Regions from separate parts of the Fictibacillus sp. Mic-4 genome, predicted to be linked through region 2. Evidence: riboswitches for the same ligand, from Rfam matches in the RefSeq annotation. Region 2 holds a riboswitch; the other holds the start of a gene.

Region 1 (4,214 bases), on a different contig from region 2:
ATTTCCGGAATAGTTGATTTAAACACGCTTGCGGAATTGGTGAATATTGGAACATTGTCCGCGTTTACTTTAGTCGCTATTGCAGTAATTATTTTGAGAAAAACGCATCCTAACTTGAAAAGAGCGTTTAAAGTTCCGTTTGTGCCTGTTTTGCCGATCATTACCGTCTTTATTTGCGGTTACTTGATGATCAGCCTTTCCAAAGTAACCTGGATCTCGTTTGTCATTTGGATTGCTATCGGTTTTATCGTCTATTTCTTTTACGGACGCAAGCATAGTAAATTGAATGATGAAAAAAAAAGCAGGGTAAGTTCCCTGCCTTTTTTCATCCCGTAAATAATTCTCCATCGGGGTATCTAATATTCGCCTTATCGGCGGGTTTTGCCAACGAAAAGGCAAGTGTGAGCGGGCCGATTTTCCCGAGAAACATCATGAAAATAATCACAATTTTTCCGACTACAGTTAAATTCATCGTAAAATCCATTGTTAATCCGACCGTCCCAAAGGCGGATACGACTTCAAACAATATTTGCAAAAATGATCCTTTTTCGGTCACGCTCATAATCATTACAGCAAGAAAAATAAAGATGGCACTAATACAGGAGATGGCCAATGCACGCAAAACAATCGTATTTCGAATGGTCCGTTTCATGATAACCGTTTCATCTTTTCCACGTAAAAATGTAACGACAGCAGCCACAATCACGATAAACGTCGTTAATTTAATCCCACCGCCTGTTGATGTGCTTCCGGCACCAACAAACATTAAGAGAATGGTTAACAGACATGTTGCGGGTTCCATATGTCCGATATCGATCGTGCTGAATCCCGCTGTTCTTGGAACAATCGCCTGAAAGTAGGCCGCCCAAACTTTATCCGCTCCTGAAAGCTTCCCGAGCGTTCCCGGGTTATTTCGTTCCATTAAATAAATGGCAATAAACGCCACAATATTAACGGCAATCGTACCTATGATCATTACTTTTGAATGCAGGGATAAATTCTTCCATTTCCTGCTCGCCCAAAGATCAACAAGAACGGTAAATCCAAGTCCGCCTACTATAATAAGTAACGTAATCACCATATTTATCGTCGGGTCACCGACATAACGGGCCAAATTATCAGGCCAGAGGGCAAATCCAGCATTGTTATATGCTGCAATGGTATGAAAGATGCTATAGTACAAGCCCTTTGCGAACCCCATCTCCGGCACCCATTTTAAGCATAAAAAGAAGATTGCGATCAGTTCGATTGAAACGGTAAATAAGAAAAGATTCCGTACAAGGCGAATAACTCCGCCAATCGAGGGCTGGTTTAAGGCTTCTTGCATAATTAGCCTCTGCTTAATGCCAATCCTTTTTCCCATCATAATGACGACCAAAACGGCGAACGACATAATTCCCAGGCCACCGACTTGAATTAAAAACATGATGACAATCTCACCGAATAACGTAAAGGAAGAACCCGGGTCAATAGAAGTTAATCCTGTCACCGTTGAAGCCGATACTGCGATAAAAAAAGAATCGATCCAGGAAATTGGTTTTTCTGTTGCAATTGGAAGCTTTAATAACAACCCACCGATAATAACAAGCGAAAGAAAGATGAGTGCTAATATTTGTGGCGGATTTAATTTAATTGGATTATACATGTATGGCTTTTTCTCTTTTACTCTAAGAGCCACTTTCTGTTACACTCCTTCTGCCTCAAACCTGTTTAAATCTTCATTTCTTCCGATGACAACGAGAATATCTCCGTTTTGAAGTTTTACGTTGGCAATGGAGGAGACAAAAATCTCTTCCTTTCGTTTAATAGCAACAATGTTGCAGCCGAAACGGGCGCGAACATCCAATTCCGTTAACGTTTTCCCGATCAACTTATCAGAAACGGGAATCTCAATGATGCTATATTCATTCGATAGTTCAATAAAATCAATGATTTTATCTGATGTGATCAGTTGTGCGACCCTTTGTGCCATATCCCGTTCAGGGTGAATGATTCTGTCTGCCCCTAGTTTCTCCAGCACCTTATGATGATAATCATCCTGTGCCTTTACCCAGACTTTCTTGACTCCCATTTCTTTCAACAACAATGTTGTCAAAATGCTCGATTGAATGTCGTCCCCGATTGAAACAATAACGTGATTAAAATTGCGAATGCCAAGTGCCTGCAACGCCTTTTCATCGGTCGAATTGGCCTGAACTGCCTGTGTGACAATGTTGGAAAATTCATTGACGCGCTCAATGTCCCTATCAATCGCGAGCACTTCATATCCCATATTAGAAAACTCACGACAAATGCTGCCTCCAAAACGTCCTAAACCAATTACTGCAAATTGCTTGTCCATGCTCTCTCTCCTTATGTTGAATACAAAATGAAAACAACAAAAAAAGACCATTGCGAAAAATGGTCAGCCTGTGTTAAAACTGTCCTTTCTCCCAAATAACGCTTACGAGGTTAGCTGTCGGATTAGGGAATGGAGTATCCCCTCTTGCTGCAAATGCAAGATTCACCCCGGAATGATTGGGTCCCCCGCTTCTTTTTTTGTGATAGTTTAAAAAGTTTGGGAAGCTTTCAGGCTCTCCTTTTTAAACACACATTTAGAATTCAGCGATTTTCAAGGCATTTATTCAGTTCGTAGGAATTTAAGTCTAATTTAATCCTCCTAGCGAAAATTGTCAATCATTTTATTAAAATTTACCAGTAAGCTGAAGGACGACAATAATGAGGCCCAGCCCCCAGACGTAAATGGCAAATCCTTTTAAAGTTCCTTTTTTTAATAGAGAAATCATCCATCTGACCGCAATATAGCCAAATAGAGCCGACATGATCGTGCCAATGGCCAATGCGCCAAACGATATCGACTCCGCTTGTTCTGTAAAAAGATCTTTCGCCTGCAACAAACAGCCGCCGGCTATTGCCGGAATGGAGAGGAAAAATGAAAAGTAAGCTGCCGTCTCTTTATCGATTTTCCGAAAAAGCGCTGCGGCGATTGTGAGACCTGATCGCGAAATAGCTGGCAAAATGGCTGCGCCTTGAAACGTGCCAATGACAATTGCATCCGCAAACGAAATTTGATGAAGTTTTTTAAATCCTTTTTCTTTCATTGAATCTGCTGCCCACAAGATGAAACCGGTCGCTAAAAACTCCCATCCGACCGTCACACCCGTTTTCGAAATTTCTTCAAAATAATCTTTAAAAGATAGACCGATAATAACGGTCGGAATCGTTCCCGCAATTAATAGCAGTCCTATTCGGGAGAACGGTTTTTTCAAAAGGTCAAGCAGTTCTCTCCAATAGACGGTAATAACAGCAATTAATGTGCCGAAGTGCAGCATGGCGTCAAGAAACAAACCCGCATCATCCAAATGAAACAGGTGCCGTCCTAAAAGCAAATGACCCGTTGAACTTATCGGAAGAAACTCCGTTAATCCTTGTATGATCCCCAAAATCATCGCCTGAAACCAATCCATTATCCGTCACCCCTAATCCCGAGTCCATTGGTACAGCGTATTCAGGAATGGAAATCAATAGTACAAGTTCATTATTCTTACCGAGGGAATCGGATGGTTCTTATCAATTTCATCATTGGTTTTGAATTTCATCCTTTAGCAGATTGGATAAGAATTCTTCACTTCTATCTTCAAAACTGGTGAACCCCCAATTAAATGCTTTTACATATAGGCACTTTGGGGAAAAATTGAAGCCCACGACATAAAAAATGCCCTGCAGTACGGTTCCATTGGAGATATTTTCACCTCCGGGACTCGCTTTAGTCCTTGAGACGAGCTCTATCGGACAAAATTTTGCCTCCACTCGAGGCCACTGAAAAAGTCCAAGAAATTTTCAAAAATGCTTTTTCCTAAAAAATACATCCCCACTTTGGTAAGCGAAATGCATTGTAAACACGATGCTATCCCCCACTTCCTAAGTGAAAAATACTGTTTTTTTGGGTTTTGGTTTTTCAAAAATTTTAGTTTTTTATTAAAAGGAACTTTTTCAGTGGCTTCCCTCCACTCTTTATTTTTGTCCTTGAGGCGGGCTCTATTGGACAAAGTTTTGCCTCAAGGACTCATTTTTGTCCTTGAGACGGGCTCTATTGGACACATTTCTACCTCAAGGACTCATTTTTGTCCTTGAGAACGGCTCTATGCGAACAAAATCCAGGCTACCTCATGAAAAATAGTCCTTTAGCAAGCTTTTTTAAGATTAATGCTTTC
Region 2 (4,214 bases):
CTGGTTCACTCCCATTTCGGGACGTGCGTGAGGGATGGCGACTTCAGGGCCAATGACGACATATGGGCCTACCGTCTTCACATTTTCGATCATCGCATCAATGTACGATGTGTCAATGGCCCCTTTTTTCAGCAGCGGATGGGCCGCTACTCTTATAGCTTCTTCCCAATCGGAAAGCTGTTCAATGATTTGAATCGTTTCTTCTTTTAATAGATCGTGCAACACTGGCTGTCTCCCCCTGTAAACATCTACTTTTTTATGAAAGGTCATCTTGCTGAGCGCATCTTTCAACCCTTCTTCATCATAAACATTTGCGAATTGCTCAATCGTGTGCATGAGTTCTTTTAAGGATAAATTTCGGTATTGAAATCCAAAAAGATGCTGATACACTTCATTGACCAAGCTATTTTTTTCAACTGGTGTCATGATTGGCTTGACATGAAAGCAGGGAAGAGCCGTCTCTAGTCCCACTGTTGAAAAAATCAGATCATACCCTTCAAATTTCCCTTCTTGGAATTCCTGCAGTGATAGTGTGCTTTCAACTGTAATTTCTGAGAAAAGCGATTCCAGCTGGTGTTTGACCATTAAGGAAGAGCTAATCCCGCTCGGACAAACGACAAGAGCTCGTTTCTTCTTCGGCATCATTTGTTTCGGCTTTTCTAGCAGAGCTCCAAAATGAATGGCAATGAATCCAACTTCTTCATCAGGAATCGTTATGCCGAGCAATGACCCGATCGGAAGAAGCATTTCCTTCACAATGGTATAAAGCTCTTGATGTTCACTTTTAATTTGATCGAGAAGTGGATTGGTAATGGGAATACGGTACTTCATGCGAAAATAAGCTGGCTTAATATGCTGGTAAAGCGTTTTAATCACTTCATCCTTTTTTTCAAAGGCAATGCACGCTTTTGATTCAAAATCAAGCACAAGCTGTTCGCAAAGCTTAAAGAGCAAATCGCGGTCCCCGTCTTGAACAGAAACGCTGCCTAACGACAGGCCAAGCAACTGAATCGTGAAGTAACAAAGCTCCGATTCTTCTTCCTCCAGCCCAAGCAGAAGAAATAGCTTTTCCGCTACCGACCACATGCGTTCTTTCTTTAATACATTCATTTCATCAGAGTGGAATCGGACAAACTTTCTTTCTTTTTGAAGGAAATAATAGAATTTAAGAAAATAGGAAAACTGAAGTAACCGTTCTTCGACAAATTGCAGTCCTAACATCTTTTCAATGTGTTTGAGGCTGCTGTGGATATGATCGAAGTGAAAATACTCATTTCCTTCGTTTAGCAGGTAATCGATCATTTTCTCGCCGTACGGCACTTGTAATAACTCGGATAAATGCTTCATGACGAGCACTCTCTTGTCCAATTCTGTTCCAATTAGATGATAGCCTCGCTGGCGGGTATAACGAATTTCAACAAGGTATGGGCTGTTCACGTCATTCGCCTTTTTGACATCGGAAATGACGGTGTTTTTGCTCACTTTTAGAAGGTGTGTCAAATGAACTGATGAGATGGGCTCTTGCCGGATAAACAAATAGAGATAAATAAAGATCAAGCGTTCTTCTTCCGTTAAATTAAAATCCCGTTCATTGATAAGGTTTTGCTGCTTTCGAAAATACTCCACAACATCTTCCGGCATCGCGATATAATGAATTCCTTTGTATGGAATTACCGGAAGTCCTCTTTCTTTTAACCAATGATTGACTTTCTCTAAGTCATAAGAAATTTGCCGCTTCGTTAATTGGGTATAATCCATGATCTGATTCATTGTTGTATTCTTCACTTTTAAAAGATAATTGAGCAAAAGCGCGGGACGTTTTTCGATCATCATTGGCTTGACCTCCTGTTTTCATCATATAATAAAACGCTTTCATGGTGGTGAGTGATTGGGAACAATTGATGGGAGGAGCGACGGACAAAATTGCGCTGAACTTCTATCATGGATAAGAAATTTTCAGCGATTCCCATCAATGAAAAAAGAGTTGCGTCAATTGAATGGTCTTTTAATTTAAAGAAATCGTAAGAAAAAAGAAGATTAGATGGGTCAAACTTATTAATACAAGATTATTCATTTAAAAATACAGATATTTTGGTTCATTTTCAATGAATTTCCATCCTTTACAAGCAAAAAAGCAAGGAGTAAGATTAACACTATCTTCATTTTTAAAAAATTCGAATGACCGCTGAATCCAAATTTGGAACGGAGGAACCATCGGAAAGAAATTTCCTGGGGTGAAACTTTTTAAGTCGGGCGACTCTTGCCGTCCGAACCCGTCAGCTAACTTCGTAAGCGTGGTAGGAGAGAGAAGGTGACATTAATAGTATTCAAAAAATTTGATAGTACTCATAACCTTTGCGTCTATATCGCTTAATTCCTCTAAAGGGGAAACGGGGGAACCAACCGTGGCTTCGAGCCACATGGGGTGAATCTCGATCTTTCGAGTAGGGCGACTCTCACGCCCGAATCCGTCAGCTAACCTCGTAAGCGTTTCGAGAGAGGCAACAAATTTCGTGTGCACACGGGTTTATTTAGTGATCCCTGAAGCCTGCGGAAGAGTTCCTCTTCCGCAGGCTTCTTTTTTGTTGCTTTTTTTAAGAAACAGACTCCAAATCAAGTCACTTCATTTGCTATCAAAAGGAGGAAGTCTCATTGAAAGATGTTTTCATGATTGTACTGATGATGGTCACATTCGGCATCCTATGGGGATTTATCAGGTGGTGCGACCGTACAACCGGAGGCGGTGAAAAACAATGATTTTCACTGCGATCGTGACGGGGGGAATTTTTATTTATTTGATCTATGCCCTTATCCACCCGGAAAAATTTTAAAAGAATAGCATTCTACGTTTTTAGGAGGAAACCATACATGGATGCATTGCAAATCGCGGCGGTCATTTTGCTGCTGCTTTTCATTATAAAACCATTGGGAAGCTACATTTATCATGTTTTTTCCAATGAACCGAATAAGACGGACAAATTCTTCGCGCCTATTGAGAAATGCATTTATGCAATATGCGGAATGAAAAACAGGGCGCCGATGACCTGGAAAAAATATACGATCTCTTTATTGTTGAGCAATATTGTTTTTGTTGCGGCTGGTTATGTCATTTTGCGCCTGCAACAATTTCTCCCGTTGAATCCTAACGGGATCAAAAACATGGAACCAACTTTATCGTTTAATACGATTGCCAGCTTTATGACGAACACTAATTTGCAGCATTACAGCGGTGAAACGGGACTTTCCTACTTCTCGCAAATGGCCGTCATCATGATGATGATGTTCGCTTCTGCGGCTACGGGGATTGTTGTGGCAATTGCTTTTATTCGGGGAATTACCACGAAAGGGAACACTATCGGCAACTTTTTTGAGGACTTCATCAAGGGACATACACGTCTTCTCATGCCTATGTCGATCATTCTGACGCTAGTTCTTGTGGGGCTGAAAGTTCCTCAGACGCTCGATCCGTCAATTACGCTGACAACACTTGAAGGAGCGAAGCAGGTTATTGCCATTGGCCCTGTTGCCGTTCTAGAAGCGATTAAACATTTAGGCACAAACGGTGGAGGATTTTTCGGCGCAAACTCTGCGCATCCATTCGAAAATCCAACCCCTCTTACAAACGTAATCGAGATTTTATCTATGTGGTGTATCCCTGCATCGTTAACGTATACTTATGGGCGTTTTGCGAAAAAGCAAAAACAAGGTTGGATCGTATTCGGCGCAATGAGCATTTTATTTGTGGCTTTTCTCGCTCTTATTTACTTCGCTGAAAGTAATGGCAACCCGGCTTTAACGGCTATGGGACTGGAGCCCTCGCAAGGAAGCATGGAAGGTAAAGAAGTAAGATTTGGCATTGCCCAATCGGCCTTGTTCAGCACGGTGACTACCGCGGCCACGACGGGAACGGTCAACAATATGCATGATACACTGACACCGCTTGGGCAAATTACGCCTCTTTCCCTGATGATGCTGAACACGGTATTCGGCGGAGACGGAGTGGGGCTTGTCAACATGTTGATGTATGCCATCATCGGGGTCTTCATTTGCGGATTGATGGTTGGCCGGACACCTGAATTTTTAGGACGGAAAAGAGATGAAATTAATTGCGGTGGCATTGCTAGCCCATCCGTTGCTTATTCTAGGGCCAACTGCCCTGGCATTTCTAACTGAGCTGGGAAAAGGCGCGATTTCAAATCCCGGGTTCCATGGGA

What was found. Region 2 has a riboswitch for cyclic di-AMP ahead of kdpF (K(+)-transporting ATPase subunit F). Riboswitches for the same ligand answer to the same signal wherever they lie in the genome.
Region 1: another riboswitch for cyclic di-AMP. It lies ahead of WD019_RS13545 (potassium channel family protein); the one in region 2 lies ahead of kdpF (K(+)-transporting ATPase subunit F).

What each region holds. Positions count from the first base shown of each region.
Region 1 covers NZ_JBBHZM010000020.1:53,098-57,311, forward strand. The annotation lists gene WD019_RS13535 (amino acid permease) at 1-336, shown strand, start outside; gene WD019_RS13540 (TrkH family potassium uptake protein) at 326-1,645, opposite strand; gene WD019_RS13545 (potassium channel family protein) at 1,685-2,341, opposite strand; cyclic di-AMP (ydaO/yuaA leader) riboswitch at 2,425-2,559, opposite strand; gene WD019_RS13550 (undecaprenyl-diphosphate phosphatase) at 2,685-3,467, opposite strand.
Region 2 covers NZ_JBBHZM010000059.1:3,648-7,861, reverse strand. The annotation lists gene WD019_RS20445 (BglG family transcription antiterminator) at 1-1,833, opposite strand, end outside; cyclic di-AMP (ydaO/yuaA leader) riboswitch at 2,174-2,310, shown strand; cyclic di-AMP (ydaO/yuaA leader) riboswitch at 2,358-2,506, shown strand; gene kdpF (K(+)-transporting ATPase subunit F) at 2,754-2,831, shown strand; partial or broken gene kdpA (potassium-transporting ATPase subunit KdpA) at 2,869-4,214, shown strand, end outside.